DNA from 3 places in the Cupriavidus sp. 22TCCZM04-2 genome. Region 1 is predicted to be linked to each of the others. Evidence: predicted binding sites of a transcription regulator. Region 1 holds the regulator's gene; each other region holds the start of a gene.
The links. Region 1 encodes FNR, which switches genes on or off when oxygen is low (the NO sensors DNR and NnrR bind a similar motif). Its sites were predicted from a motif close to TTGATNNNNATCAA; they were not measured.
Positions count from the first base shown of each region.

Region 2: hemN (oxygen-independent coproporphyrinogen III oxidase) is a predicted target of FNR. The motif match lies at 4,032-4,045, and genes of this name have one in related genera.
Region 3: AC3FKG_RS04150 (universal stress protein) is a predicted target of FNR. The motif match lies at 6,724-6,737, and genes of this name have one in related genera.

Region 1 is NZ_JBYOJS010000006.1:115,693-125,823, reverse strand. Features, by position in the region: gene AC3FKG_RS11935 (cbb3-type cytochrome oxidase subunit 3) at 1-91, shown strand, start outside; gene ccoP (cytochrome-c oxidase, cbb3-type subunit III) at 94-1,008, shown strand; gene ccoG (cytochrome c oxidase accessory protein CcoG) at 1,058-2,530, shown strand; gene AC3FKG_RS11920 (FixH family protein) at 2,614-2,829, shown strand; gene AC3FKG_RS11915 (hypothetical protein) at 2,826-3,071, shown strand; gene fnr (fumarate/nitrate reduction transcriptional regulator Fnr) at 3,118-3,843, opposite strand; gene AC3FKG_RS11905 (sulfite exporter TauE/SafE family protein) at 3,923-4,678, shown strand; gene scpB (SMC-Scp complex subunit ScpB) at 5,221-6,093, shown strand; gene rluB (23S rRNA pseudouridine(2605) synthase RluB) at 6,099-7,916, shown strand; gene rimP (ribosome maturation factor RimP) at 8,197-8,685, shown strand; gene nusA (transcription termination factor NusA) at 8,682-10,131, shown strand, end outside.
Region 2 is NZ_JBYOJS010000005.1:106,694-116,824, reverse strand. Features, by position in the region: gene AC3FKG_RS10600 (YMGG-like glycine zipper-containing protein) at 75-311, opposite strand; gene AC3FKG_RS10595 (UvrD-helicase domain-containing protein) at 589-2,685, shown strand; gene AC3FKG_RS10590 (ABC transporter substrate-binding protein) at 2,754-3,896, opposite strand; gene hemN (oxygen-independent coproporphyrinogen III oxidase) at 4,106-5,575, shown strand; gene AC3FKG_RS10580 (c-type cytochrome) at 5,664-6,554, opposite strand; tRNA gene AC3FKG_RS10575 (tRNA-Arg) at 6,903-6,978, shown strand; gene AC3FKG_RS10570 (hypothetical protein) at 7,409-7,642, shown strand; gene AC3FKG_RS10565 (YMGG-like glycine zipper-containing protein) at 7,737-7,970, opposite strand; gene AC3FKG_RS10560 (hypothetical protein) at 7,980-8,363, opposite strand; gene AC3FKG_RS10555 (MipA/OmpV family protein) at 8,606-9,451, shown strand; gene AC3FKG_RS10550 (FAD-binding oxidoreductase) at 9,750-10,131, shown strand, end outside.
Region 3 is NZ_JBYOJS010000002.1:170,130-180,260, reverse strand. Features, by position in the region: gene AC3FKG_RS04190 (hypothetical protein) at 42-398, shown strand; gene AC3FKG_RS04185 (hypothetical protein) at 702-1,052, shown strand; gene AC3FKG_RS04180 (universal stress protein) at 1,131-1,604, shown strand; gene AC3FKG_RS04175 (DUF2252 domain-containing protein) at 1,684-3,108, opposite strand; gene AC3FKG_RS04170 (SulP family inorganic anion transporter) at 3,196-4,959, opposite strand; gene AC3FKG_RS04165 (hypothetical protein) at 5,005-5,349, opposite strand; gene AC3FKG_RS04160 (hypothetical protein) at 5,528-6,316, opposite strand; gene AC3FKG_RS04155 (DUF1488 family protein) at 6,342-6,620, opposite strand; gene AC3FKG_RS04150 (universal stress protein) at 6,863-7,702, shown strand; gene AC3FKG_RS04145 (universal stress protein) at 7,965-8,795, shown strand; gene AC3FKG_RS04140 (MBL fold metallo-hydrolase RNA specificity domain-containing protein) at 8,809-10,131, shown strand, end outside.

The sequences.
Region 1 (10,131 bases):
GAATGGCCGGCAAGCCGCCAACCAGGAGTCCGCCATGCTGCCGTTCGCACTGCCTGACGAGACCCACACAACATCGAGCCGGAATACCTAGTCATGAGCGATTTCTTTTCCGATTTCTGGAGCTACTACATCGCTGCCATCGCGCTCGTCGGCATCGTCTGGTGCGTGTGGCTGCTTTTTTCTCAACGCAAGGTCACAAAGGTTGCCAACGCCGGTGATGACACCGGCCATGTCTGGGACGGCGATCTGCGCGAGCTGAACAACCCGTTGCCACGCTGGTGGATGTGGATGTTCCTGCTGGCCTGCATCTTCGGCCTGGTCTACCTGGTCCTCTATCCTGGACTCGGCTCGTATGCGGGCGTGCTGAAGACTTCGACGCAAGGCGAACTGGCCGCGCATCAGCAGGCACAGGAGAAGTTGCAGCACGATGTCTACGCCAAGTACCTGAATATGGACGTCAAGCAGGTGGCGGCAGACCCGCAGGCCCGCGAGATTGGCCAGCGCCTGTTCCTGAACTACTGCGCGCAATGCCATGGCTCGGACGCACGCGGCAGCCGCGGCTTTCCGAACCTGACGGACCACGACTGGCTCTATGGCGGTGAACCCGAGACGATCCAGCAGACCATCACGAAGGGCCGCAATGGCGTGATGCCGTCGTTTGCCTCGACCATCGACGGCAAGCTCGCAGCGGATGTGGCGCAGTATGTGCGATCGCTGTCGGGCCTGTCGTTCGACCCGATCCGGGCATCGCGCGGCGAGAGCACGTTCAAGTCCACCTGTGCTGCGTGCCATGGTGCGACCGGCAAGGGCAATCAGGCACTCGGCGCGCCCAACCTGTCCGATAACGTGTGGCTGTATGGCAGTTCGGAAGGCAGTATTGTCGAGGCCATCCTGAAGGGTCACAACAACCACATGCCCGCGCACGAAGAGATCCTGACTCCCGAGCGTATCCGCATGCTGACGGCCTATGTCTGGGGGCTTTCCAATACCGGAGGCTCAGGGCAATGATCACCGACTCAGGCACGGGGTGCGCCATGGCGTCTGAAGGAGCGCGCGCATGAACGCCCCCGGGACAGAACCTCTGGCCCGCACGGCCGGCCCGCAAGGGCCGGCGTCGTCGCCTGTCGAAACCTCCGACGAAACGCTCTACGAGGTTCGACGCAAGATCTACCCGCGCTCGGTGACGGGCGCGTTCTCCAACTGGCGGGTCTGGATGGTACTCCTGACCCAGCTCATCTACTACGGCACGCCCTGGCTGCAATGGAATGGCAGACAGGCCGTGCTGTTCGACCTTGGCGCCCGCAAGTTCTATATCTTCGGACTGGTGCTTTGGCCGCAGGATGTCATCTATCTTGCCGTCCTGCTGGTGATCTCCGCGCTGGCGCTGTTCCTGTTCACGGCCATTGCGGGGCGGCTCTTCTGTGGCTACGCGTGTCCACAGACGGTCTACACCGAAATATTCATGTGGATCGAACGGCATGTCGAAGGTGACCGCTTCGCGCGGATCCGTCTGGACGGCGATCCGTGGAGTTTGCGCAAATTTCGCCTGAAGGCGACCAAGCACTCGCTGTGGCTACTGGTCGCGCTATGGACGGGCTTCACGTTCATTGGCTACTTCGCGCCGATACGCGAGCTTGGCGGTCAGGTCCTGAGCTTCTCGCTGGGGCCGTGGCAGGCGTTCTGGATGCTCTTTTACGCCTTCGCGACATGGGGCAATGCGGGCTTCATGCGCGAGCAGGTGTGCAAGTATATGTGCCCGTATGCGCGATTCCAGAGCGTGATGGTTGACCGCGACACCTACGTGGTCACCTACGACGTCGGGCGCGGCGAGCCGCGCGGGAGCCGGTCGCGCAAGGTGGATCATCATCAGGCAGGGCTTGGCGACTGCGTCAACTGCAGCATTTGCGTGCAGGTGTGTCCGACAGGCATTGATATCCGTGACGGGCTGCAGTACGAGTGCATTGGCTGCGGCGCCTGCATCGATGCCTGCAATCAGGTCATGGACAAGATGGACTACCCGCGTGGGCTGATCCGGTACACGTCCGAGAACGCCATGCGCAAGGCGCTGTCAGCCGCGGTGGCGCGCAAGCGGCTCGTGCGGCCGCGGACCATCATCTACTCGGTCATCTGGCTGGTGATGGTAGCGGGTTTCGTGGTGTCGCTAGCGCTGCGCACGCCGTTGAAGGTCGACATCATCCGCGATCGCGGGGCGTTGGGGCGTGAGGTGGATGGACGCTGGATTGAGAACGTCTATCGACTGCAACTGATCAACACCACCGAGGCACCCATGCGCATCAGCGTGCAGGCCGAAAGCGACGATCTGAAGAACCTGACGGTCGAGTACGATCCCGACGCGAAGGCCCTGGCGCCGACGTCGAACAAGCTGGTGCCGATCCGGATTCGCGTGCCGATCGACGATGCCGCGCAGGGTACGCACAAGATCAGCGTGACGGTGACAAGCGAAGGTTCGGGGCAAGGTAGTGCGCAAATCAGGCAATCTACCAGTTTCATCGTGCCGCGCAATTTGTGATGCTAAGGGCGGTGCAGCGCATCGGCGCTGCGCCGTACCAACCGCGAGCGCCTCGGTGAGGCGCCGACGAAGGGGGCAAGACGATGCAAGAAAGCAATCCGTGGTGGAAGGAGCCGTGGCCGTGGCTTCTGATGAGCGGCCCGTTGCTGGCCATAGTGGCTTGCGGCGTAACCATCTGGCTGGCTTCTACCCATCCTGACCGGCCGGTAGTCGAAGGTGTGTCCCGGCACGGCCTGGTCGTCGAGAAAGCAGAAGGGGTCCCGGGCAGTGCCAAGGCACCGCAAGCGAGGCGGCCATGAGGCTGCGCTGGCTGATGTGGGTACTGTGGCCGGCGTTCCTGATGGCCGGGGTGGCCACGGCAACCGTGTTTTCGGTGGTGGATCCCGGAGATCTGAATTTCTTCGGCCACCCGATCGAGGCCTCGCGCGAGGCCATTTATACGATCGGGTTCTTGCTGGCCTGGGTATTCTGCGCGTTGTCCAGCGGATTGACGCTCTATACCATGCCGACGAAGCTCAGCGAAACGGACGAGCTGGAGTGATTGGGCTGAAGCGGACCGTCTTGCCAGGCAAGGCGGTCAGACGGCCTCAGCAGGAGCGGCTGTAGACTTGCTTGATGCCTTCCATGTCGACGAGCTTGACGTGGCGTTGACGGATCTGGATCAGGCCCGCCTCGGCGAATCGTGAGAACAGGCGGCTGACCGTTTCGAGCTTCAATCCGAGATAGCTGCCGATTTCTTCCCGGCTCATGCGCATGACGAACTCGGTCGACGAATACCCGCGTGCGGACAGACGTTCTGACAGGTTGATCAGGAACGCGGCAAGTCGCTCTTCGGCACGCATGGACCCCAGCGTGACGAGCATGAGCTGATCATGCGATATTTCCTTCCCCATCAGTCGCAGGAACTGCTGCTGCAGCGATGGCAGATCCATGGACAGCGTCTGAAGATCGGCCATGCGTACGACGCATACTTCCGTGTCTTCAAGCGCGGTGGCATCCGAGGCGTGCTGCATTTCACCCAGGCCGTCGAGGCCGACCACTTCGCCAGGCAAATGGAAGCCGGTGATTTGCGAGCGGCCGTCTTCCGTGGTGACATGCGTCTTCAGGGTGCCGAAGCGAATGGCAAAAACCGCAGTCAGCGGATCGCCCATGCGGTACAGGGTTTCGCCCTTGTGGACACGGACGCGCTCTTGCACCAGGGTATCCATCTTTTGCAGATCCTGCTGGCTCATGCCCACCGGCAGGCACAGTTGCCCCATGCCGCAAGTGGAGCAACGGGGCGACATCTCGGTGACGGGGATGGATGTTAGCAATTGGAACCTGCAAGGAATGAGCGGCGAGGGCGCAATGCATGCATTTTAACGCGCGATGTGATGCGGTAGGGAGTTGCAATTGACTTTTGGTGTGCTTCTCAGTGTTTTCATGCTTGCCTTGCTGGGGGGCTTTCATTGCGCTGCCATGTGCGGTGGCGTTGCCCTCGCAGTCGAGCAGCGCGCCGTGGACGTGCCGATTGCCGTGGTGCGGCGCCCCCAAGACTGGCTCCTGGAGTTGCTGGTGATGCATGTGGGCAGGATTTCCACTTACATGCTGCTCGGTGCGATCCTTGGAGCGGTGGGGGCGACGGCCTGGCGCCAGGATTACCTGCCGGTTCAGCGCTGGCTATTTGGCGCCGGGAGCGCCTTGCTGCTGGTATCTGGCTGGCGCCTGCTACGCGGCGAAGCGTTTTCCATCGTGTGGCTGGAACGGTTCGGCGCGCGCGCGGGGACCGCCGTTGCCGGAAGCTTCGGCCGGCTTCGCCGCAAAACTCCGGCCACGGCGGCGAGAAGCGGTGGTCTGGTGCGCCGCTACGGCATGGGCTTGGCGTGGGGGCTCGTGCCCTGTGGCATGGTCTATGGTGCGCTTGCCCTCGCGTTACTGGCCGGTAATGCGCCCTCGGGTGCCCTGGTAATGGGCGCCTTCGGGCTTGGCACGCTACCGAATTTGCTGGCGCTATCCAGCTTTTCGGGGCTGCTGCGCGCTTGGGCTCGCCGCCGTTGGGTCAGGATGGGAGCTGGATTGGCGGTCATGGTCTTCGGCGGCCTGGGAATCGGTCGAGCGGTGTTATTGCCACATTCGCTGGCCGAGCATGGTTTTTGCCTGGTGTTTTGACGCCACCGTGAAGGCGCGGGAGTGCGCGGTGGTTGCAGGCGGATGCGGGAATGCCATACAATCGCCTGCATTGCGGTATCGCGCGGCGTGTTTCCGAGCGGCGCCTGGCAGCCCTTCCAAAAAAAGGGCGTCCGGAGTTTCGGACAAGCCGACATTTCGGCGCCGAACCCTTCCGCAGTCCATCCGGTTCATAATATCTGTTCAAAAGTCCGGCTGGCTCTGCGACCGTGGTGCGGTCATTGCTGGCCCTGATCCCGATATTCGTTTTTCTTGCGGCCCAGGCGGACGTTCGCCGGAAGCCATGTCCGCCCATGTGGGCGCGTGCAAGAGGTTCGTGCACTGGTACTTGCCGGTGACCGGGCAATCTCCTGCCGGAACACACCCGGCAAATCGAAGCAAAAGAAGGTGCACGGTCTCGAAGCGAAACGCTTTCGGGTTTGCTGCGCGATGAGATGGCGGTGGCAATCGCACCGTTAAATCCACAATGTCCAGGGCTCCGGATTCGTCCCTGAGCAGGTGCAAAGACAGGCTGCACACCCAACATGAATACCCAAGAGGCGAAGATCGTCCTCGAGACTGCGCTGATCTGTGCGCAGGAGCCCTTGCGCGTGAGCGACCTGCGCCGTCTGTTTGCAGACGATGTCGGCGCGGACACTGTTCGGGTCCTGCTTGATGAGTTGCGCCAGGACTGGCGCCAGCGCGGGGTCGAGTTGGTGGCACTGGCCAGCGGCTGGCGTTTCCAGAGCCGGCCTGAGATGCGGGAATACCTCGATCGCCTCAATCCCGAGAAGCCCCCCAAGTATTCGCGGGCCGTCATGGAAACGTTGGCGATCATTGCTTATCGTCAGCCGGTAACGCGTGGTGACATAGAGGAAATCCGTGGCGTGACGGTTAGCACGGAGGTGGTCAAGAAACTGGAAGACCGCAGCTGGATCGAGGTCATCGGCCACCGCGATGTACCGGGGCGACCGGCACTCTATGCGACCACCAAGGCATTCCTGGACGATCTGGGTTTGCGTACGCTGGACGAACTGCCTCCGCTCGAAGACGCCCAGGCGCAATCGCAGGCGGCGCTACTGGATCAGCAGGCGATCGATTTTGAAGAGATGGCAACGGCGCTGCCGGTGGCTGGCGACGAAGAGGCCTTCCCTGAGCCGGAGCCGGTTACGCCGGCCGGTGAGTCGTCCGATGCCGCCAAGCCGGCTGCTGGCGACGAACCTCCTGACGAGGCTGGGGCCGTCGCGCAGGCCAGCGCCGACGCCATGCAGGTGGCAGATCTCGCGTCGGCTGTGACCGAGGCAAATGGCTTCCATGCCGAAAGCGCGCCGGGCAACCAGGACGGCGGCAATTCATCCGGCGACGATACTGTGCCGCCGCACGCGAGCGAGCATGATGATGAGCGCGTGCCCAACTGAACAATATGCAACATCCGATAGTGAATACTTTGTCTGATTCCGTTGAACAAGACACCCGGTCAGCCGGGTCACCGGCTGCCGACGGCGCAGCAGAATCCGGGTCAGGCACCGATACGGCGCCGCGCCGGAAGGGGCTGAGACGCGGCTTGCGCAACCTGGTGGCTTCGCGCCGGCAGGGCGGGCAGGATCGAGACGGCAATCGCGCCGAAGGAGCCGAGTCTGGCGCCCAGGCTGATGCTGGCGAGAGCAGGCCTGCCGGCGAACCCGGCGGGCGTGCGGCCCCGCGTGGCCGCGGCAAGCGCAAGCCGATCAGGGCGGAAAATGCGCCGGCCCGGGAAGGCGGTCAAGCTGGGCAGGAGCGCGGCGACAAGGGCGAGCAGGCGGGCCGCAAGCGCAAGCCGCAGGGCCAGCGCACTGCCCGGGCCACGCCGGAAGGCGATGTCCAGTCGGCGGGTCGGCAGCAGGGCCCGCGCAAGGGTGGTCAGTCGCAACGGAAGGGGCCGGCCGGTCCCGAGAAGGCGGGCGCGAGCAGCGAAGACCTGTTCCGCTTTGTTATCTCGGATCAGTACGACCAGGAAGACACCGTCATCCCACGCACCAAGGCTAAGCCGGTGCGCGAACTGTCCGCGGACGACGATGCGCCTAAGCTGCACAAGGTCCTGGCTGAAGGCGGCCTGGGCTCGCGCCGCGAAATGGAGGAGCTGATCCTGCAGGGCCGCGTTTCCGTCAACGGATTGCCCGCGCATATCGGCCAGCGGATCCTGCCGGCCGATCAGGTCCGGGTGAACGGCAAGCTGATTCATCGCAAGATTTCTTCCAAGCCTCCGCGCGTGCTGCTGTACCACAAGCCGGCCGGCGAGATCGTGAGCCAGTCGGATCCCGAGGGCCGCCCGACCGTGTTCGACAGCCTGCCGCGCATGAAAACCGGCAAGTGGGTCGCGGTGGGCCGCCTGGATTTCAATACCGAAGGCCTGCTAATCTTTACGACGTCGGGCGACATTGCCAATCGCTTCATGCATCCCCGCTATGGCGTGGAGCGCGAGTACGCGGTGCGTACGCTGGGTGAGCTGGCGGAAGCAGATCGCCAGCGCCTGCTCCATGGCATCAAACTCGATGACGGCGAGGCCAATTTCCTGCGCATTGCGGATGGTGGTGGCGAGGGCGTGAACCAGTGGTATCACGTGGCGCTGACCGAGGGGCGTAACCGTGAAGTGCGCCGCATGTTTGAAGCGGTGGGCCTGACGGTGTCGCGCCTGATTCGCACGCGTTACGGGCAGTTCCTGCTTCCGCGCGGCCTGAAGCGCGGGCGTTGGCAAGAGCTGGAGGCGACGGAAGTCAGGACGATGATGGATGCCATCGGCCTGAAGGTGCCGGGCAGGGGTGAGCAGCAGGGTGGCAAGGGCATGACCAAGGTCGGTGGGCGCAAGCAGCGCACCGAGGCGGCAATTGCCGGCATGCCCATGCATACCGGTATGGACGGCCTGCCGCGGGTCGACAAGGGCGGTGCGGGCCGTGGCCAACCCGATCCTATGCGGACGTCGATGGGCTATATCAGCCATGGTCCCACCGTGCTGACGTCGCACGCCGCTAATCTGGGTGGCGGGCGCGGACAGGGTGGCGGACGCGCTGGCGGCGGGCGCGGCGGTGCGGGTGGCGCGGGCCTTGGTGGCCAGGGCCGGCCTCAGCGCCGCGGCGGCGATGTCAACGGCAATGTGATGCCGAAGGCTGCAAAGGGCGGCGGCAATCGCTCGGGCCGCGGCAAGGGCGGTGGCGCCGGCGGTGCTGGCGGCGGCAACCGGGGCGGTAACCGAGGTAACCGCTAAGCGGCAGCCCCGGCGGCCATTCACTGCCGGGGCCTGATCAGGCGCCGATACATGCCCTTTTGCCTTTTGGACATAATCTGCGTATAATTAAAGTCTATTCAAAAAGTCATCCTCCCAGAGGATGGGCGAATGATGGGCATTGTGCCCATTTTTTTTTGGTTCGCCCGTTTGACGCATGTGCGCCGGAGGCTGACTGGCAGGTGGCTTTGCCCATGTCGTCCCAGGCGGGGCAGGCAAGCCAGCCTGCCCTGGAAGTTGATGGCCATTACTTGGGAATACAGTGCATCTGGCAGATTTGATCGAAACCACCCTTAACGGCATGGGATACGAGCTGGTTGAGCTCGAACGTGCTCCGGCCGGACTGTTGCGTGTCTATATCGATCAGCCTGAAACCGGCATCGTCATCGAGGATTGCGAGAAGGTGAGCCGGCAGTTGACGCACGTGTTGACCGTCGAGAACGTCGATTACGAACGGCTTGAAGTCTCCTCGCCGGGGTTGGACCGGCCGCTGAAGAAACTGGCCGACTATGCCCGCTTCGCCGGGGCAGAAGCGCGCGTGACGCTACGCCTGCCTGTCAATGGGCAAAAGAACTTCACGGGCATTCTGCGCGAGCCGACGGGTGAGGCTGGCGCCGAGAAGGTTGGCCTGGAGTTCCAGGGCAAGGACGGTCCGGCGCTGCTGGAGTTCACGGTATCTGATGTCGATAAGGCGCGCCTGGTGCCGGTGATCGACTTCAAAGGAAATCAAAGAAAAGGGAACAAGCAATGAGCCGCGAAGTTCTGTTGCTCGTCGATGCGCTTGCGCGTGAAAAGAACGTCGACAAGGATGTGGTATTTGGCGCGCTGGAGGCTGCACTGGCCTCCGCGACCAAGAAGCGTTTCGAGGAAGACGTGGATATCCGTGTCGCGATCGACCGCGAATCGGGCGAGCATGAGACGTTCCGCCGCTGGCTTGTCGTCCCTGACGATCAGGGCCTGCAGGAGCCGGACAAGGAAATCCTGCTGTTCGAGGCACGCGACGACAACCCGAGCATCGAGCTGAACGACTATGTCGAGCAGCAGATAGAGTCCGTCGAATTCGGGCGTATCGGCGCCCAGGCCGCGAAGCAGGTGATCCTGCAGCGCATCCGCGACGCCGAGCGCGAGCAGATCCTGAACGACTACCTCGATCGCGGCGAGAAGATCATGACCGGTACGGTCAAGCGCGCCGACAAGAAGGGCCTGATCGTCGAATCCGGTCGCGTGGAAGCGCTGCTGGCACGCGACCAGATCATCCCCAAGGAAAATCTGCGCACCGGCGACCGTGTCCGTGCGTATATCCTGAACGTGGATCGCGCGGCCCGCGGCCCGCAGATCGAACTGTCGCGCACCGCGCCCGAGTTCCTGATCAAGCTCTTCGAGAACGAAGTGCCCGAGATGGAAGAAGGCCTGCTGGAGATCAAGGCGGCAGCCCGCGACCCGGGCGTGCGCGCCAAGATCGCCGTGGTGGCGCATGACAAGCGTATCGATCCGATCGGTACCTGCGTGGGTGTGCGTGGTACCCGCGTGACGGCCGTTCGCAACGAGATCGGCGGCGAAGCCGTGGACATCGTGCTGTGGTCGGAAGATCCGGCGCAGTTCGTGATCGGCGCGCTGGCGCCGGCGCAGGTGCAGTCGATCGTCGTGGATGAGGAAAAGCACAGCATGGATGTGGTCGTCGACGAGGAGAATCTCGCCGTGGCCATCGGTCGCAGCGGGCAGAACGTGCGCCTTGCGTCCGAACTGACCGGCTGGCAGATCAACATCATGACGCAGGAAGAGTCGGCGGCGAAGCAGGCCGAGGAAAGCGATGTCGTGCGCAAGTTGTTCATGGCCAAGCTGGACGTCGACGAAGAAGTGGCCGATATCCTGATCGACGAAGGATTCTCCACGCTGGAAGAAGTGGCCTACGTTCCCATCAGTGAAATGATGGAAATCGAGGCGTTTGATGAAGACACCGTCAACGAGCTGCGCAACCGCGCACGTGATGCGCTCCTGACGATGGAACTGGCCCGGGAAGAAAAGGTTGAAGAGGTGTCGCAAGACCTGCGCTCGCTCGACGGCCTCAACCCGGAACTGATCGGCAAACTGGCCGAAGGCGATATCCATACGCGTGACGACCTGGCAGAACTGGCCGTCGACGAACTGGTCGAGATGACAGGCGTCAGCGAGGAAGAAGCCAAGGCGCTGATCATGA
Region 2 (10,131 bases), on a different contig from region 1:
GTACGGGAGGGTCCTGCCTTTGTCAACGCGGCAGGCCCGCCCGTTATTGCCGTAAGCGATTGCCTCAGCGCCGATCAGCGGTGGTGGTGATTATCGTCCGTCACGACGTTACCGACCACGCCGCCAAGCGCGGCGCCGCCGAGCGTACCGACCGCACTACCGTTGGTGAGCACGGCACCGCCGACGCCACCGGCCGCGGCGCCGATTGCGGTATTGCGTTGCTTGGGCGTCATATCGGAACAGCCGCCCACCAGGGCAGCTACCGCAACGCCTACCAGTGTCGCCTTGCCAAGGGCTCGTAGAGTTCTCATGATTGGCTCCGGAAGTGACTTCAATGGGCCCGGGGCAGATCGGAATCCACCCCGCCATACCGATTAGAAGCCGCGATATGCCGCAGGTTTTGGCTCTTACCAAGTGTTACTTCAGTAATATCCGCAGCAAGAAAATAGCGATTTCCGCTGACAGAACGGCCCTGCCGGGCGTGTTAACATGGCCGGCTTCGCGCCGGCCGCCGGCATGCTGCGGCATGTTGCGTACCAGGCGCCTCCGCCGCCCTCCGACGCACCTTCCACGCCAGACATCCCACGCATGACCCACGGCCTGAACGCTGCCCAATCCGAAGCCGTCCGCTACCTGGACGGGCCCTGCCTCGTCCTTGCCGGCGCGGGTTCGGGCAAGACCCGCGTGATCACGCAGAAGATCGCGCACCTGATCGAAGACAAGGGCTTCGAGCCGCGCCATATCGCCGCCGTCACGTTTACGAACAAGGCGGCCAAGGAGATGCAGGAGCGCATCGGCAAGCTGATGGAGGGCAAGACCTCGCGCGAGGGCAAGCGCCTGCCGCTCAAGCAGCTCACGGTGTGCACGTTCCACTCGCTAGGCGTGCAGATCCTGCGCCTGGAAGCCGAGCATGTGGGCCTGAAGCCGCAGTTCTCGATCATGGATTCGGACGATTGCTTCGGCCTGATCCAGGAGCAGCTCGGCACCACCGACAAGAAGCTGATCCGCAGCGTGCAGGGCACCATCTCGCTGTGGAAGAACGGCATGGTCGACCCGGAAGCCGCCATCGCGCAGGCCGCCAACGCCGACGAACACCAGGCGGCGCTGGTCTATCGCAACTACGTGGCCACCCTGCATGCTTACCAGGCCGTGGATTTCGACGACCTGATCCGCCTGCCCGCCGAACTCTTCGCGCGCAATGAAACGGTGCAGCTCAAGTGGCAGAACCGCCTGCGCTATTTCCTGGTCGACGAATACCAGGACACCAACGCGTGCCAGTACCAGCTGCTCAAGCTGCTCGCGGGTGGCTCGCACCTGCGCGCGCCGGCGTTCACGGCGGTGGGCGACGACGACCAGGCCATCTACGGGTGGCGCGGCGCCACGCTGGACAACCTGCGCCTGTTGCAGACCGATTTCCCTGACCTCAAGGTCGTCAAGCTGGAGCAAAACTACCGCTCCACGGTGCGCATCCTGGAGGCGGCCAACGCGGTCATCGCCAACAACCCGAAGCTGTTCGACAAGAAGCTGTGGAGCGAGCACGGCATGGGCGACCCGATCGCCATCCATCCGATGAACGACGAGGAGCACGAGGCCGAGTCCGTCGTGTTCCGCCTGTCCGCCCACAAGTTCGAGCGCCGCGCGCAGTTCCGCGACTACGCCATCCTGTACCGCGGCAACCACCAGGCGCGGCTCTTCGAGCAGATCCTGCGGCGCGAGCGCATTCCGTATGTGCTGTCCGGCGGCCAGAGCTTCTTCGACAAGGCCGAGATCAAGGACATCTGCGCGTACCTGCGGCTGATCGCCAACCCCGACGATGATCCCGCCTTCATCCGCGCCATCACCACGCCGCGCCGCGGCATCGGCAACACCACGCTGGAAGTGCTGGGCACGTTCGCGGGGCAGGCCAAGGTGTCGCTGTTCGAGGCCGCCATGATGGGGGGCATCGAAGCCAGGCTGCAGCCGCGCCAACTCGAGCCGCTGCGCGTGTTCTGCGAATCGATGGTGCGCCTGGCCGATCGCGCGACCAAGGATCCGGCCAGCGTGGTGCTGGACGACATGATGGAAGGCATCCACTACGAGGCCTACCTGTATGACTCGTTCGATGAGCGCCAGGCCCAGTCGCGCTGGACCAATACGCTCGAGTTCCTCGAATGGCTCAAGCGCAAGGGCACGCGGCCCGAGCCGGAGGGCGAGGGCAAAGCCACCGGCTTCGACAATGCGGATGGCTTCGGCAGTGAAGGCAAGAACCTGCTTGAACTGACGCAGACCGTGGCGCTGATGAGCATGCTGGAGGGGCGCGAGGAAGACCCCGACGCAGTGCGGCTTTCGACGCTGCATGCCTCGAAAGGCCTGGAGTATCCGCACGTGTTCCTGGTCGGCGTGGAAGAGGGCATCCTGCCCCACTGCCGCGAAGACGAGGACATGGCCGACGAGAAAATCGAAGAGGAGCGCCGCCTGATGTACGTGGGCATCACGCGCGCCCAGCGCAGCCTGCATATCAGCTGGTGCAAGAAGCGCAAGCGCGCGCGGGAGACCTATTCCTGCGAACCGTCGCGCTTTATCGGCGAGATGAAGCTGGAAGAAGCGCCCCCGCCGAAGGACGAGATGCCGGCGATGAGTCCCAAGGACCGGCTTGGCGCGCTGAAGGCCTTGCTTGGCAATGGCGGCAAGACGGCGCCCGGTTGAGTGCTGCGTGAGGCCGTGGACGATGCACGCCGCGGCGTGAAGCCGGCGGCCTGCGCGCGCGCCTGGACCTACCGCGTGCCTGAAGCAGCAAGCTGCACGTAGCGCGAGCCGCGCTGCCCCTGCGTGAAATCGAGCGTGAAGTCGCCCACATCGACGCGAGCTTGCAGCGCGCGCCGCAATTCCACAGCGCCATTGCCGCGCCACGCACCCAGTGCGCGCACCAGCCAGGCGGCGCCGATATAGCCGGCAATGGTCGCGGGCGAGGGCGGCTCGTCAAGGTATTGCTTCATGCGGGCCACGTGCTCCTTGACCACGCGCAGCGTGGCGGCCTGCGGTCCGGGCGCAACCTGCGTCAGCACCATGCCGCCCGGATAGCCCGCGCCGAGCACTTCGCGCGCCACAGTTGGGCTGACCGCGGACAAGCCGACCAGGAATCCGTACCAGCCTTGAGCGGCCAGGGCCCGGCCCAGGCTCGCATAGGCCAGCGTGTCACCCGCCACGATCACGGCACCGGGCCGTTGCGCCGCGATGGTGCGCGCGGCGGCGTCCGCGTTGCCGCCCAGCGGCACCGCGCGGGTGCCCATCGTGGATTCGAGCGCCCCCAGCCACGCGGCGCCGTTGCCGGTAGCGGAGGCGGCGAACTCCGCCGAGACCGCCAGCGCCACCCGTGTCAGCCCGTAGTCGCGCAGTTGCTTCACGGCGGTGTCGAGTTCGGCCTGGTAGTCGGCGCGCGTGAACCAGACGTTGTCCGCGTTCAGGGCCAGGCCCGAGAGCGGCGCCACGATCTGCACGCCGCGCCGGTGCAGTTCGGGCGAGGCCGCAAGGGCCGGCAACAGCCGGTCGCCGGGGCCGAACAGCAGTTCGGCATGCTCGCTATCGGCAAGCAATAGTGCCTGCGTGAGCGCCGCGCGCGGATCGGCATCTGCGTCGCGCACGACATGCGCAATCCGCACCGGACCACCGGCGGCGTTGGCCGCGTTGAACATGACCTTGGCGCCGGCCAGGTAGTCACGCGCCAGGTCGGCCTGGGCGCCGCTTCGGTCGAGCAGATGGCCGACCACGACGGTGCGCCGCGTCGGCGCCTGGGCCAGGGCCAGCGGCGCGGCGGCCAGTCCGCCAAGTGCGGTCATCAGCTGGCGGCGGCGCGGGGAGGGGGGCGGCGTTTCGCCGCGCAGCGATGGGTACGACAAACAAGGCAGGATCGAGGGCATGGAAAGGGGATGGCTGGCTGTCCGGGCGGTGGCTGCCGGAGATGCGGGGCGCAGCGTATCCGGCACGTGTGACAGAACTGTGACGAAATACCCCCGCCGACGAGGGGGGCGGGCCGTGCCATGCGACCGTCGAGCTTGACGCGCGTCAATTCCTTACCGGCGTCGGGGAACTAGCATGAGTCGTCAAACTCGCCGGTCAGTCCGCCCCCATGCACACGCTCACCACGCCATCCGCGGCCATCGATCGCCGCGCCCTCTCCGATTTCCGCGCGCTGGCCGGCCGCATCGACGGCAACGGCCCGCGCTACACGTCCTACCCGACGGCCGACCGCTTCCATGGCGGCCTTGATGAATCGGCCTACCACGCCGCGCTGGCGGACTGCCGCGCCGCCGCGCCGGCACCATTGTCGCTGTATCTGCACATCCCGTTCTGCGAGAACATCTGCTACTACTGCGGCTGCAACAAGGTCATCACGCGCGATCACGGGCGAAGCGCCAAGTACGTGAGCTACCTTGGCCGGGAAATGGCGCTGACGGCTGCGCACCTGGGCGGCCGCAGGCAGGTGCTCCAATCGCACTGGGGTGGCGGCACGCCGACCTTCCTGAACCCGGCCGAGATGCGACGCGTGATGGCATCGCTGCACGAGCATTTCGACCTGCCGGCCGACGGCGAGCACTCGATCGAGATCGATCCGCGCCGTGTCGACTACGAACGCATGGCGTTGCTCGCCGAACTCGGCTTCAACCGCGTCAGCCTGGGGGTGCAGGATTTCGACCCGGAAGTCCAGCAGGCCATCCACCGCATCCAGCCGTTCGAGGAAACCCGCGCGGTGGTCGACGCCTCGCGCAAACTGGGGTTCCGGTCGGTCAGCCTGGACCTGATCTACGGGCTGCCGCACCAGACCACGGCGCGCTTCAACGCTACCGTGGAGCGGGTGTTGACACTGCGGCCAGACCGGCTCTCCGTCTATAGCTACGCGCACCTGCCGCATGTCTTCAAGCCACAGCGGCGCATCGACGAAAACGCATTGCCGAGCGCGGGCGAGAAGCTCGATATCCTGGTCTCCACGATCGAACGCCTGACTGCCGCCGGCTACGTCTACATCGGCATGGACCACTTCGCGCTGCCCGACGACGACCTCGCCGTGGCCCAGCGCGAGGGCCGGCTGCAGCGCAATTTCCAGGGCTATTCGACACATGCCGGCTATGACCAGCTCGGCTTCGGCATTTCCGCGATCGGTGCCGTGGCGGGGCGCTACGTGCAGAGCGCGCGCACGCTCGACGATTACTACGCCGCAATCGACGCCGGCCGGCTGCCGGTCATGCGGGGCTTCACGATGGAAGACGACGATCACCTGCGCCGCGAGATCATCGGGGCGCTGATGTGCAATGGCGTGCTCGACATCGCGCAGATCGAGGCACGCCATGGCATCGATTTCGCAGGCAGGTTTGCCGCCGAACTTGCCGATCTCGACCGGCTCGGCGCCGACGGCCTGGTTCGTCGCGAGCCGGGCCGCATCGAGGTCACCATGCTGGGCCGCCTGCTCGTGCGCCGCGTTGCCATGGTGTTCGACCGTTACCTGCGCGAAGACGCTGCCAGGCCGCCCGTTGCCCCGCCGTCAGCCAATGACGGCGCCCAGCCGGTGCGGTTCGTGCCGCGATATTCCCGCGTGGTCTGATCCGGAGGCGCCGGTCCCGGCGCGCAACCAACAGGCGAAAAAAAGCCCGCGATCCAGTCGCGGGCTTTTTATGTCTGTGCGGCCGGTGTTACTTGGCGGCGCTGGCCATGTAGTCGGCGGCGGCGAGCACATCGGCGTCGGGGCCGGCATAGCCGCCCTTCGGCGGCATCACGCCCTTGCCCTTCAGCGCGTAGTTGTGGACGGCGTCCATGCCTTCCTTCAGGCGCGGCGCCCAGGCGGCCTTGTCGCCGAACTTGGGAGCCCCGGCAACGCCGGCGGCGTGGCAAGCGGCGCAAACCTGGTCATAGACCTTCTTGCCCACTTCGGCGGAAGCCGCGGCAGGTGCTGCGGCCGGAGCCGGCGCAGCGGCAGCGGGCGCGGGCGCCGCTGCAGGAGCCGGAGCGGCGGCGGCAGCCGGAGCGGCACCGGCATCCGATGCCGCGGCGGTGGCCGGAGCAGCGGCGGCAGGGGCCGGAGGCTCGGGGAACTTGGCGCCACCGGCGTCAGCCATGTAGACCACGGCGCGGCCCAGTTCGTAGTCGGAGTAGTCGTCCGGCGTGGTGCCGGCGCGCGGCTGCATGGCACCCTTGCCGTGCAGCACCGAGCTCAGCAGGCCATCGAAGCCCTGGCCGATGCGGCTGGCCCAGTCGCCCGCGTTGCTGTACTTCGGCGCGCCCGCAGCGCCCGTGGCGTGGCACGCTGCGCAGACTTCCTTGTAGACCTGCTCGCCGGTCTTGAAGACGCGCGGTGCGTTGGCGTCCTTGATCTCGAGCGAAGCGACCGGCTTGATGCGGTCATTGATGGCTTCCGCCGTGGTGACCGAACCGGCACCTTCCTTGGAGCCGTGGCCGACAAAATTGACCAGCAGGATGATCACGATGATCGGGACCAGGAACGCAGCGATCACCACTGCGATCAGCTGCTTCGGCGTCTTGATGGGAGACTCGTGTTCGTCGTGTTGGTGTTGGACGTCGCTCATACAGAACTCTCAGTTTTGCAGGAAACCTTCAGCCGCTCACGCTCGGCTTGATTTATCGGGCCCTTGAACGTCTGGGTCCTTCTGATTGCGTGGTTCAGTACTGTCCCCCGTTTGCCAACGCGGTGCCGCTGCGTCTTGACGGAAATAGCTCGCGATTATAGCCCCAAAGGCCTCATGGCTGGGCCGAAAGAGACGGTTCCGAGACGTTGGGCGATGTCCCCGGATTCGCGCGCATGGACGCCTCAGCGCAAACGCGGTATCCTATGCGACTTCCCAGCGGCGGCATTCGCCCGCCGCACCGGTTGCACCCGTGGCAGACCCTGCCGCCAGTGCCAGACCACTTTCCGCGCGCCCGTAGCTCAATGGATAGAGTACTGCCCTCCGAAGGCAGGGGTTGCTGGTTCGATCCCAGCCGGGCGCGCCAAATTTCCCGAAATGACTCGCTGCGTTCCGGCTGGCATTCCGCCTCCAGGCCGACAGCGCCTTGGCAAGCACCGAATCGAAGCGCTCCCGTTTATGACACTTTCCGCAAGGTGCTTAATTCCGTCCTAAGGATGTTTCAATTGTCTTCACAAGGGGGCGGACTTAGAGTGCCACTGAGGCCTCTCCCTGCAGAACGCTCCCCGTTTCTGACAGGACATTTGGAAAGCGCGGCATGTCCGCGCTTCTTTTTTGTCTCTTGCCTCTGCGGAGGGGTGTCGCCGCCGCCCCCTGTGCAGGAATATGCCGGTTGGCGTGCGGCGCGGCGATTCTCGTGGCTGGCTCGATGCGGGCTTGCGTGTAGGACGGCGCCGGATACCCAGGCGGCCGTCAATGCGCCAAGACTTCCAGTTGTCCCAGGGGCGGAGACCACCATGGCGAGCAAGATTTCCCCCGTCGTTGCCGCGCACGAGCGGATGCCGGCCGGTTCGGAAGCCGGTGACGATCAAGGGCCGGCCGAGCCGCAAGGCAGGACGGCGTGGATCGAGAACGACGATCTGCTGGAGCGGATGCAGTGGATGTGCGCCTCCAACCGCCGCGTGGTCGAGCGCAGCGAGCAGTTGGTGACCGAGAGCATCCGGCTGCTGGCACGGATCGGTTACCGCTGAGCAGCGACAAGGGGCCCGACGCGCCGCGCGCGGACAGGAAGAATCGCCGCAGCGACCGACTGTGCCGTGGCCGGACGGTGGCCCGCCCCGGCGGTCAGTACCGCTGCTGCTCGTTGCGCCCCTTGATATTGCCTGCCACACCGCCCGCCACCGCGCCGATGGCCGCGCCGGTCCAGCCGCTGCCGCCTGCGATGGCCGCAATGCCCGCGCCGGCGGCGGCACCGATGGCAGCCCCCGAAACCGTACCTTGCTGCTGCGGCGTCATGCCGGTGCATGCGGTCACGCTGGCCACCGCCAGCGCCGCGCCGATCCATTGAAGTCGTTTCATGGCCTCGCCTTATTTCTTGACCTGCAGTCCAGGCACCACCATCTCGAACCAGATGGTTTCGAGCACCGGCCGCTGCAGGCGGTCGGGGTGGGCGGCATACCAGCGGTCCAGGCCGTCACGGACCGAGTCCAGCGTTTGGCCTTTCAGGCCCCGCGCCAGGCGCGGCACGATGGTCTGCGAGTCCGGCGGGACATTGCCGGCGTGGTAGGCGACATCGACCTGCACCACATTGGCGATGCCGACCAGATAGGCCTTCTTCATCTGCTCCGTCGACTCTGTCCACTGCTTGCCCGTTACGAGCGGAACCTCGTCCGCGCTGGCCACGCCGGATGCCATGGCCAGCGCCATGCACGCGGCGGCGGTCCATGCGTGCAGCTTCTGCCTGGTTGTCATTGCACACTCCCGTGCGGACCAGGTGCGCGGCGGTCCGCCTTACCGTCGCGCCTGGTTCCGGGCAGCGGGTGCCGGTTGGCGCGCTTTCATATTAGTCGCTATTCCAGTGACCGGTACGCCGCCGTGCAACGGTGCCCGGCAGCGCCGGCGGCCGAAAACTTTCATATCACCGACTGCGTCCACGTCGCCTATGTGCTGATAGATTCGCCTGATTCGGCGTATTCGATCGGGGAGGGCGAGACATGGCACGCACTGCGCGGACAGCACTGCGGGCACGGATCCGGCGTATCGCAGGCCCGGGCCTGGCGGCCCTCGCTTTGGCGCTGTCCGCAAGCGGCAGCGCCGCATCGCCGCTGGACCTGCCCGGCTCGCTGCCCAATATGGTTGGCATCGGCGTGGGCTCGACCACCGAGTTCGCCGGTGGCAAGGACCGCACCATCGGGGTCGTGCCCGGCGTGCGCTACGTGACCCCGGGCGGCCGGCTGCTCGAATGGTACGGCCCTTACGCGCAATTCAACTTCGGCGGGCTGACCGGCTGGCAGTGGGGGCCCGCGGTGTCGCTGCGCCTGGGGCGCAGCGGTGTCGACGACCCGGTGGTGTCGCGCATCCACGAGATCGACACGACCGTCGAGGCCGGCGGCTGGTTCGGCTACGAGTACCTGCACGAAGGCGCGATCCCGTTCCGGCTGCGCGGCGGCATCAACGTGATGACGAATGCGGGCATCGTTTACGGCGGCGCGCGCGTCAGCGCCAACGCCTCGGCGTGGGTGCCGATGCATCGACGCGTCTATGCCGGCGTCGGCCTCGGTGCGAGCTGGGTCAGCGACAGCTTCAACCGTACCTATTTCGGCGTGACCGACGGCGATGCGGCCGCCAGCGGGCTGCCGGCCTACAACCCCGGGGGCGGGCTGGAGCAGTACACCGGCTGGCTCGCGCTGCTCTACCAGATCGACAGGAACTGGTATGCCGGGGCCATGGTTTATGCGCAGCGGCTGGCCGGCGACGCGGCCGACAGTCCCATCGTTGCCCAGCGCGGCACGCGCAACCAGATCACCTATGGCGTGGGCCTGGGCTACACGTGGCGCTAGCGCCGGACACGTGTCGCGCCTGCAACAGGTTGTCCATCCTTGCCGAGACGAGGGGGCGTCACACCCGGCATCGTTTTGGCGCGCTGGCGCGGCTGCCGGAACCCGCGCCGTGCATCACGGTTGAAACACTTCTGCCTGATTGTGGGAAGGCCTTTGCGCGCACGCATCGCAATACGTCTCCAGTCGGTGCGTCGGCGCACATGGCGCGCAATTTGCGTCGCTGAACCCCTGGACGGGCCGCCATCGCCCGCTTTCCCCTGCGCATGGCGGCCCCGTGATGTCGATGCGGAGGTTCGCCATGCCTGCACTGTCGAAAGACCTGCTTGCGTCACTGCGCACGGCCGTGCGCGGCAAGGTACTGCTGTCCGGCGAGCCCGGCTACGACGAATCGCGCACGATCTGGAATGCCATGGTGGACAAGCGCCCCGCCGTGGTGGTGCAGTGCGCCGGGGTTGCCGACATCGCGGCAGCCGTGGCCTTTGCGCGTGACAACGGCCTGCTGCTCGCGGTGCGCGGCGGTGGCCACAATATTGCCGGCAAGGCGCTCTGCGATGACGGCGTCGTCATCGATCTGTCCGCCATGCGCGCCGTTCATATCGACACCGGCACACGGCGCGCCTGGGTGGAGCCTGGCGCGCTGCTGGCCGACTTCGACCACGAGGCCCAGGCTTGTGGGCTGG
Region 3 (10,131 bases), on a different contig from region 1:
GCGTGCGCAGGCGCCGCGCGACCTCGATTCGAGAGGCCATCATGCTTAACAAAACCATTCCGACCCTGATCATTGCCGGGCTGGCAGCATTCGGTGTGACGCAAGCAGCCAATGCGCAGAAGAACTACACGGACGGCGGCGATCTGTACGGGGGCAGCCACGCGGCGAAGAAGGTATCCCCAAATTCGGGCGCGGCGAAGTCCGGCAAGTTCGACCCGTACACCGATGGAGCAAAGCAGTCGACGGGCTCCAGCCTGAACGCTTCCGAGAAGCGTTTCGATCCGTATTCCGAAGGCGCCAAAGCCGGCAAATACGATCCATACACCGATGGGGCAAAGACGGGGAAATTTGATCCTTATACGGATGGCGCGAAGACCTCTGGTGACAAGGCTCAGTAAGCCGGATCAGGAAAAAGTAAAACGGTCCGCATCTTGCGGGCCGTTTTACTATGGTTTTCGATCGTGCGTCGCTTTCATGGCCACCGCACGGCACGACATGCGTCCAACTTGATCCAGCCCAAGCTCGGGTGCGTGGCCCGGACTACTGTTGAAACAGGCGTGTTGCTGCTAACGCTGGCTCGGTGGGGAGCGCTGAAGAAGAGTCGGCCTCGACGGAAGGCCGACACGATTCGCCGACTTGGACCTGACCGTTAACCCACGCCCCGACCCAACCCAACCCAACCCAGCATAGAGGCCATAACCATGATCCGAAAGATTATCCCCATCCTGGCTGCAGCGTCGTTGAGCGCTCTTGGCGCGCAAAGCGTCCTTGCGCAAAAGAACTACACCGACGGTGGTGACCTGTATGGCGGAAGCCACGCTCCGAAGCCGAAAAGCGAAGACCAGGCGAAGTCCGGCAAGTTAGATTCCAACACCGAAGGGGTGAAGCAGTCCACCAAGGCCGGCCTGGCGGGCAATGGAGCAATGCCGGACGCCAACACCAGCAGCGCCAGATCCGGCAAGTTCGACCCCTACAGCGAAGGCGCGAAATCCGGCAAGTTTGATCCCTATACCGATGGCGCGAAGAAGGCAGCCGCGGAGAAAGGGCGCTAAGTCACCGAAGCGGGGCCGGTCTTGCTGCCTGTTGGCCGGCTCTCAATCGCCAATTTGACTACAGCAGAAAGGTCACCAATGTACCGTCGCATTTTGGTAGCCCTCGATGGCGGCGCTGCGTCCGAGGCAGCCCTGGAGCAGGCCATCCTGATTGCGCGAGCCTCGAACGCCGACGTCGAAGTCATCTATGTGCTCGACAACAACGGCCCGTTCCTGGATGTGACCAATGCGGATCCAGTTCGAATGGCGGAGAACCTGTCCACGGCGGGAGAAGGCGTGCTAGCGGCAGCCGCCACCCGCTTGGATCGGGCCGGAGTCAGGTTCACGACCACCTTCCTGTCAGGTAAGTCCGGCATTCAGCAGGACGTCGCCGAAGCGATAACGGCGGAAGCCGATGCGTGGGCGGCTGACCTGATCGCGATGGGAAACAATGGACACCACGGTGTTTCTCATCCGCGCATGGGGGAGATCGCCCGCAAGGTCAGGGCGCGGACCACCCAGCCACTTTTGCTTGCACGAGCACCAGCCGACGGCGGCCGGGCGCCGACGTGAGACGACGCGCCGCCGCGCCATGGGGTTGCGGCGGTGCACCTGACCTGTTGTCGGCGGCCTTCTCCGTCCGGCTTGGTCGTCAATCTGCCTCCAGCTTCGCCTCGATACGCCCTTCGCGAATCGCAGCGACGAAGGCGCGGAAATCGCTTCGGTTCTGCGAACAGTATTCCGTGGCGAACTCGCAGATCGCATCATCGAAGGCCTGGCCCGAGCCCATGTAGCCAGCCATCATGGCGGCGTCCCCAGAGCGCGCGTGGGCGCGCGCAAGCGCGTGCGCGCACATGCGGCCATATTGTCTGAGCATACCCGTATCCCAGTCTTCGATCACTGCGGAGAGCTTCATGTCGCGCAACTGGCGCACATAGAAGTCGCGTCCGTTTTCCCCGCGTGTCCAGCCCAAGAATACGTCGCTCGCCGCCTGCATGAGACGCTGGCCGGCGATCACGCGCTCGCCATGGTTGGCATGCAGGCTCTTGCCCGCGTAGGGCTCCAGCACGGAAGCGCGCGCTTCCTTCACCTGCAGGAACAAAGGGTCGTTGTCCGCGGCCATGAACAATCCCACGCCGCACATGGTGCCGACGCTGCCGACACCAACGACCTTGATGGCCATGTCGAAGAAGTGGAAACGATCGAACAGCACACGGACATGCTCAGCGAGGCTGCTGCGATAAGAAGCAATGGCTTGTGCGTAATCCGAGCCCATGCCGGGCGCCAGTTCTTCGGTTGGATGAAAGATCAAGGGAGCCTCATCCTTGATCCTCGGCTGCTGTCCTTCTTCCGACACCAGTTTGGGATAAAGATAGTCGGGAACCGTCTTGCGTCGTTCCGCTTCGATTCGCTGCGCCAGGCGCTTGCGCGCCGCGGCGACGATCTCGGGATCGCCGCTGCGGTCTTCATACTTCTGCAGATCGATTCGGTCGTACCATACGTCGAGAGCGCGCATCCATCCGTAGTTGAACATGCGTTCGCGGTACTCGCGCACGACATCGGTGACTACGCGCGCGGCATCGCTCTTGGGCAGCGCGAGATGCTCGGCCGCAATCGCCAGACTGGCCGCCAGTCTCTTGAGGTCCCACTCGAATGGGGCCGGCAAGGTTTCGTCGAGGTCGTTGATGTCGAAGATGATGTTTCGTTCGGGCGTTGCAAATCCGCCGAAGTTCATCAGGTGGGCGTCTCCGCATGCCTGCACGCGGATGCCGCTGGACGGCGCGGTAGCAAGATCGGCCGCCATGAGCGAAGCCGATCCGCGGTAGAACGCAAACGGGGATGCCGCCATTCGGCCGTATCGGATTGGAACCAGGTCCAGGATCCGCCCGGCGTTGGATTCATTCAGCAGTTTGATCGGATCGGGTCGATCTTCCGGTGCTTGCCAGCCGGATTGCGAACCGCGAGGGACAGTATCGCGTAGCGCTCGTCCCTTTGCTGCGCGCTCGTCGGCAGTCAGGTAGTGCGTGGGTTCCCGACGCGCGGCGGCCAGGTGCTGGAGTCTTTCTGGTTTATTCATGACGCTTTCCTTCTTTAACGCCGGCGCCCGCCATGCGGGGCCCGCGGACTCTCCCGCGCGCGCACGCGCGGCCCGCAACGATGCGCGCTACGTTCCTGCCAACGCTGTAGCCCTTGCGACGGGAGTTTCTTGCGCGGTGGATGCGCGGAACTCATCGATCACTTCCGCAACCGAGATGCGACGTCCGAAGTACCCCACACGCTCTTCCAATCCCTCCGCGCGCAGCATGTCTCTCACTACAGCGTGCGCTGCGACCAGCCGCAACCCAATGCCGGCCGCTTGCAGTTCCTTTTGCAGGGTCGCCAGCATGCGGGCGCCTGCCAGGTCGACCACGGGACAAACCGAGAGGTCCCAGACCACCAGCCGCAGCGGCAGCGCGGCGCTGCGAATCGCCTGCCACACGACCGAGCGGACATGTTCGACGTTGAAGTACAGCAGCGACGATTCCGCACGGAATATCAGCACCTGCGGAATGGCTTCATTGTCCGGGTTGCGCTCCATGTCGGAAAAACTGCGCGTTCCCGGAATCCGCCCAAGTAGCGCGACATGCGGGTGTGCCGCTCGCCGGATAATCATCAGCATCGACACGAGCACGGCCACAATGACGCCTTTCAGGATGCCGAGCAGCAGGACAGCCACGAACGCAACCATCGAGACGATGAACTCGAAGCGGCTCACGCGCCATACATGGCGAAGCTCGCGGATATCCACCAGGCCTTTGACCGCGACCAGCACGATGGCGGCCAGCACCACGTTGGGCAGATTGGCAAGCAGGCCGGTAAGGAACATCAGGCAAAGTGCAATCGTTGCCGACGCGAATAACAGCGCCAGCGGTGTCCTTGCCCCGGCCTTGTCGTTGACCGAAGACTGCGACAATCCACCCGCAACGGGATAACCCTGGAACAGGCCGGCCGCCAGATTCGCCGCGCCAAGACCGAGCAGTTCCTGCCGCGCATCGACCTCATCCCCATGCGCCTGCGCAAGCGCGCGCGCAGCCGACACGCTCTCGACGTACGAGAGCAGCAGGCAGGCGAAGGCAAGGGGAATGACCCCGTCCACATCGCTTGGCCGCAGGCCTGGCCAGCGCAGTTCGGGCAGGCCTTGCGGCAGCGCGCCAACGACTTTGAAGCCCAGCCCTCCGAGCGGCGTCAGCGTCAGCAGCATGATCGAAGCCACGACAACGAGCAGCGCGACCGGACGCCCCGGCAGGAACTTCTCGCCAAGCAGCAGCACGGCAATCGCCGCTACGCCAAAGCCGAACACCGAGAGGTTGGTCAGCGGTAGTTGCTGCGCAAGGATGGCAATGCGCTCGAAGAAGAACTCTCCGCCGCCCTTGACGCCGAACAGCTTCGGCAACTGGGTCAGGGCGATCGTCAGTGCCGCGCCGGCCTTGAACCCGAGCAGGATTGTTTCACTGATGAAGTTGACCAGCGAACTCAGCCGGAAGAGCCATGCAAGGACGCACATGGCAGCAATCAGCAGTGCCGTCAGCGCGGCAATCGAAGCCCAGCGGGCGGGATCCCCCTGTGCCATGCCAGCGATGGTGACGCCGACCAGCATCGAGATGGCCGAGGTGGGGCCGATTGCGAGCTGCCGCGATGAGCCGAACAAGGCGTAGGCCAACCCTCCGGCCAGATAGCAGTAGATCCCGTACTGCGGGGGCACCCCTGCCAGCGACGCATACGCCAGCGATACCGGAATGCCATAGGCCGCCAATGTGACCCCGGCGACGGCGTCATGTCGCAGCCATTCGCTCCGGTAATGAAGCAGCCACTGCGCGGGCGGGAACCAGGCCTGCCAACTGCGTGCAGCGGCGCCGCGCTGCGTGTCGGGCAAGGGCGAATCTTCCATGGCGGTACCTCCAGCAATGCGATGTGTTCTCAAAATTCGGACCTGTCACGACTCTTTCACAGCCGATGCTTCCTGTGCCACGAGGGATCCCTTTCCACTGGCGGCAAGTCGAGGCGAGTAGTCGCCCATGGGTTGAACCAGATCTGCATGGATCCGGGCAGGAACCGGATCGAGGATCCGGCTTTTCGCGTCGATCAGCAGGGAGCTGCGCGCCTGCATGACGGTATCTTCGAATCTCGAGGCGGCTTCACGCAGGAGGTCCAGGTCGACGCGGCTTGGCGTGGAGGCTGACTGAAGCATCTCGATCTCGCTGTAGATGAGTCGCCCCAGATCTCGGGCCAGCTCAGGTTCCAGCAGCCCTTGCGATGTCGCATGGACTAGGTGGTACAACAGACCGACAAGTCCTGGCGCCGTTGACACAGGTTTTGACCGTAGCGTCTTCCTAGTGATGGGCATCGTGGTTTCCTCCGGTCAGGGAAGCATGGGATCGGACGTTTGGAGCGGCCTTGTAAAATCCATGATGACGAGTGGCACTCCGCGCCGGGACATCGCTTCGCAATGAAGTCATTCAAACGACAAGGCTGGCCAGGTCGGGCCACCACAGCATGCGCGCAGCGGCGCCATGCCGGGGCACTCGAAGGACCGTGTCGACCACTTTGCCATCATATTCGGCGACCAGGCGATAGCGACCGGGCGTTAGCCGGAGCAAGAGGAACGGACCGTCGGCATACGCCTGGAATACGAGCGTGCCATTGGCGCTGTAGATATTCGCTTTCACTCCGGCGATCCATGCCCGCTGCTTGCCGGCAAAAGCCAGGCAGAGGTTGTAGAGGCCGGCGACGTCGCGCATGTCGATGGACTGCGCCGGATCCGCGCTCCCACTGAAGTAAGCGACGCCGTTGCCATTTGTTGGCGGCGCATATGCATGGCGGTTTGCAGAATCGGAATCGCCCGGTGCCGGCGCCGACTGACGCCCCGCATTCTGCCGCTTGAGCGCGGCGCAGGCGCCGACGCCAACGGGCATCTGCGCTTGACGCGCGCCGCGGCCCGCACCATCCATACTGCCCTCATGCCCGATCCGTGCCACCTGTTGCGCATATCTTGCCGGCAATGGGATCGAGGCGGCCGAAGGTCCTGCACCGTATGCCGCACGGCAAATTGCCAGACACAGGAGGATCAGTGTCGAACCGCGGGCCAGCACAGTGCACGCTCGTTCCAAGGTGCCTTGCCGGCAAGTGGGGACGGCGGGGGCAGCGGAATGCGTCAGATCCTGTTCGGCAGGAATGTCAGGGACCACCCGCGATTTGTCGGGGAATCCGACGTGCGCACGTGGTGACCAATGCGGTTCGATGGGCATGGCGATCGGTGAGCCAGCATTGGCCCTAAGCGGAGAACCTGAAATGGCCGCTATGCAGGACGATGTTATGGGCGCCAGTCATCTCGAACACGCCCCGCGCGACGTTCTCGATGGCACCGCGATGCGCCGAAAATGCGGATGCCAGGTCTTCATAAAGATACGATCGAGCACCGAAATGGTCCTCCAATGCTTCCGCCGTCACTTCGAATGTCGCGGCCGCGCCATCGATCTGCGCCGGGCACTGCAGGCTTGGGCCGGCCGGGCAATACGCCGGTACGGACTCGGGAAAGAGAATCTGGCTCATGGGGGCAATCCTGCTCAAGGGCGATGGATCCTGGGCGCTCAGTGTGTTGCGCAAGCGGATGGAAGCGGATATCTGAAGGCTAGATGCCGCGGCAGAGCAGGACTTGACGCGTATCAAGCCGGACGGGCATCACGGTTCGGTGGCGGCCACCATCGCGAGTCTTGACGTGCGACAACTGCGCGGATGCGCTGCGACCTACATTGCAGATGCTGACGTATCACACCGCGCAACGGAGGTTGCTCATGGACTATGCCACCATCCTGGTTCACCTGGATGCCAGCCGCCGCATGCACCAGCGGCTGCACGTCGCCATCAGGCTGGCGCAGGACTTTCATGCAACGCTGGTCGGATTGCTTGCGATCGGCCATGCCGATCCCAGTTCCATTCGCTATCTGGTCGATGGGGACCGCTACCTTGATTCCTATCGTGAATGGCACAAGCACATCGGCGAAGTGGCACGCCATGCATTCTTTGGCGCGACGGACGAACTGCTGATCCCGACCGAATGGCATGCGCCGGAGGGCGCTGCGGCGGACAGCGTGGTCGCGCAGGCCCACAGGGGCGACCTGCTTGTACTAGGGCAGCACAATCCTGATGACAAGGATGCCTTCGCTGGACATCACTTCGTCGAATCCGTGGTGCTGCAATGCGGCCGCCCGGTGCTGGTCGTGCCCTATGCAGGGGTGTTTCCGCATCCGGGGAAGAATGTCCTTGTCGCATGGAATGGGAGCCGCGAGGCCGCGCGAGCCATTTACGATGCGCTGCCATTCCTGCGGCGTGCGAAGACTGTCGACGTGGTCTCATGGAACCAGCCGGACACGGCGCTCAACCCATGGCTTTCGCCGCCGCGCTATGCGATCGAATGGCTGGCCCGGCATCAAGTGCAGGCCAAGCTTCACGACCTCACTGTTGCAAGCGGTGACGATATAGGTCAGATGCTGTTGTCGTTCGCCGCGGATCAAGGGGCGGACCTGATTGTCATGGGGGCCTACGGACATGGCCGGATGCGCGAACTGGTGCTCGGCGGCGTAACACGGACGCTCCTCGAGTCGATGACCGTGCCGGTGCTGCTTTCGCATTGATGGCTTGATGGGGATGAACATGGCCCTGACTACTCATTCATTCCTGCGATTGCAGGGGGCTGCCCGGCATCTGATGATGTGGAGCGCCGTGTTGTCCTGTTGTGCCTGCACGTCGATACCGAATTTCTTGCGGCCGCCAACGCCACGTGCGTCGGTATCGACAGCGGTGCAGGCCATGCGTGCGTGCGGGGACACTGAGCACTGGAGGTCCTGCGTGTTGCGCGCGAGGTTCGTTGGATAGAGGGTTGCCTGGGAGGGGTTCATGGACTACAGAACAGTGCTGGTCGCGCTCGGCACGGAGGCCGGATGCGAAGCGCGGGTGCGGATGGCAGCGGAACTCGCGGCGCGGTTTGGCGGACACGTGGTCGGTGTCAGTGCCACCGGCATACGCATGGACCCGCTCTTTCGCGCCGGAGACGACGCTGCACGTTTCGCGGAAGATGCACGCCGCAGGCGCCTGCTGCAAACGGCGGAATCTGGCGAGCTGCTCGGTGACACCGTCAGCCAGACGGCATATGGCACGCCATTTACTCACCATGTAGTCGAAGACGAGCTGGGCTGGGTGCTGGCGCAGGAAGGGCGCGTTGCCGACATCATTGTCCTGGGCGGCTTGCTGCCTGCCGGAGATGGCACGAGTCAGCGCACCGCGGAGTATGTACTGCTGAACGCGGGCCGGCCGGTTCTGCTGGTGCCGCCCCATGCCGTGCCGTTGCATGGTGTTCACGTAGTCATCGCATGGGATGGAAGCCGTGAAGCGGCCCGAGCCGTGGCGGACGCCATGCCGTTGCTGCTTTGTGCGACCAAGGTAACGATTCTTGCGGTCTGGGACGAGAAGGGAAGCCCCGACGCCAACAGTGAACCGGTGGCGGGCTTGCGCCAGTACCTGAGGCGACATGGCGTCATTGCCGCCGTGCGTACGGAGCAGACTTCCGGAGATGTCGCAACCGTGGTGCTTGAAAGCGTGTCCGTGCTGGGTGCCGGCATGCTTGTCGCCGGCGGCTATGGGCACTCGCGTGTGCGCGAACTGATACTTGGCGGCACGACCAGGACTCTGATGCACGCGTGCCCGGTCCCGCTGCTGTTGTCTCATTGATCAGGAGCCATGCATGGAACTGCAATTCCTGGGGGCCACGGATTCAGTCACCGGCTCGAAATACATGCTCGACACCGGCCACAGCCGTGTCATGGTCGACTGCGGTCTGTTTCAAGGCTTCAAGTCATTGCGATTGCGGAACTGGGATCCATTGCCGGTTGACCCGGCCACCCTGGATGCCGTCATCCTGACCCATGCGCATATCGACCACAGCGGCTATCTGCCGCTGCTGGTGCGCAACGGCTTCCGCGGGACCGTATTCTGCACCATGGGCACCGCGCAGCTTTGCGGCATTTTGTTGCCGGACAGCGCGGCGCTGGCGGAGGAGGACGCTGAGTATGCGAATCGTAAACGCTTCTCGCGCCACCGCCCCGCTTTGCCGCTCTATACCAGCGCTGACGCGGGACGTGCGCTGCGCCGCCTGGAACCGAAGCCTTTCGGCACGCGGTTCTCGCTGACGCCCGACATCGAAGCCGAGTTTCACCACGCCGGGCACATCATCGGCGCCGCGGCGGTGACGTTGCTTGCCGGGGGCCAGCGCATCGTGTTCTCGGGCGACCTCGGGCGGCAGAACGATATTCTCATGCGGCCGCCCGAATTTATCCGCCAGGCCGATTGCCTGCTGGTCGAGTCCACCTATGGCAACCGCATTCACCCGGACGAAGATCCGCTCGATGCAGTCGCTGAGGTTGTCGGCAGCACGCTCGGCCGTGGCGGCAGCTTGATCATTCCGGCCTTTGCGGTCGGACGCACGCAGGCATTGCTGTATTGCCTGCATCGCTTGCTCGAAGAGCGGCGTATGCCCGATATCCCGATCTACCTCAACAGTCCGATGGCCATCGACGCGACACAGATCTTTGCCCTGCATCCCGATGAACTGCGGATCGACCGGGCCGCATGCGCAGCCGCGTGCGGACTGCCGATTCCGGTGCAGAGCATGGAGCAATCGGTCTGGCTTAACCGGGATCACGCGCCGAAGATCATTCTTGCAGGCAGCGGCATGGCTACGGGCGGACGTGTGGTGCATCACCTTGCCAGCTTCGGCACGGATCCGCGTTGCACTATTCTGCTATCCGGTTTCCAGGCACCGGGTACGCGCGGGGCGGCGCTTGCGGGCGGGCTACGCGAGCTGCGCATCCATGGGAAGGACGTGGCGATTCGCGCTGCGGTCGAACAGATCCATGGCTTGTCGGCCCATGCCGATGCTAACGAACTGATGACGTGGCTCAATGGGTTCCAGACGCAGCCCAGGCGCATATTCATCGTGCATGGCGAACCGGAAGCCAGTGATGCCATGCGCCAGCGCGTGGAGCGCGGGCTGGGATGGCAGGTGACG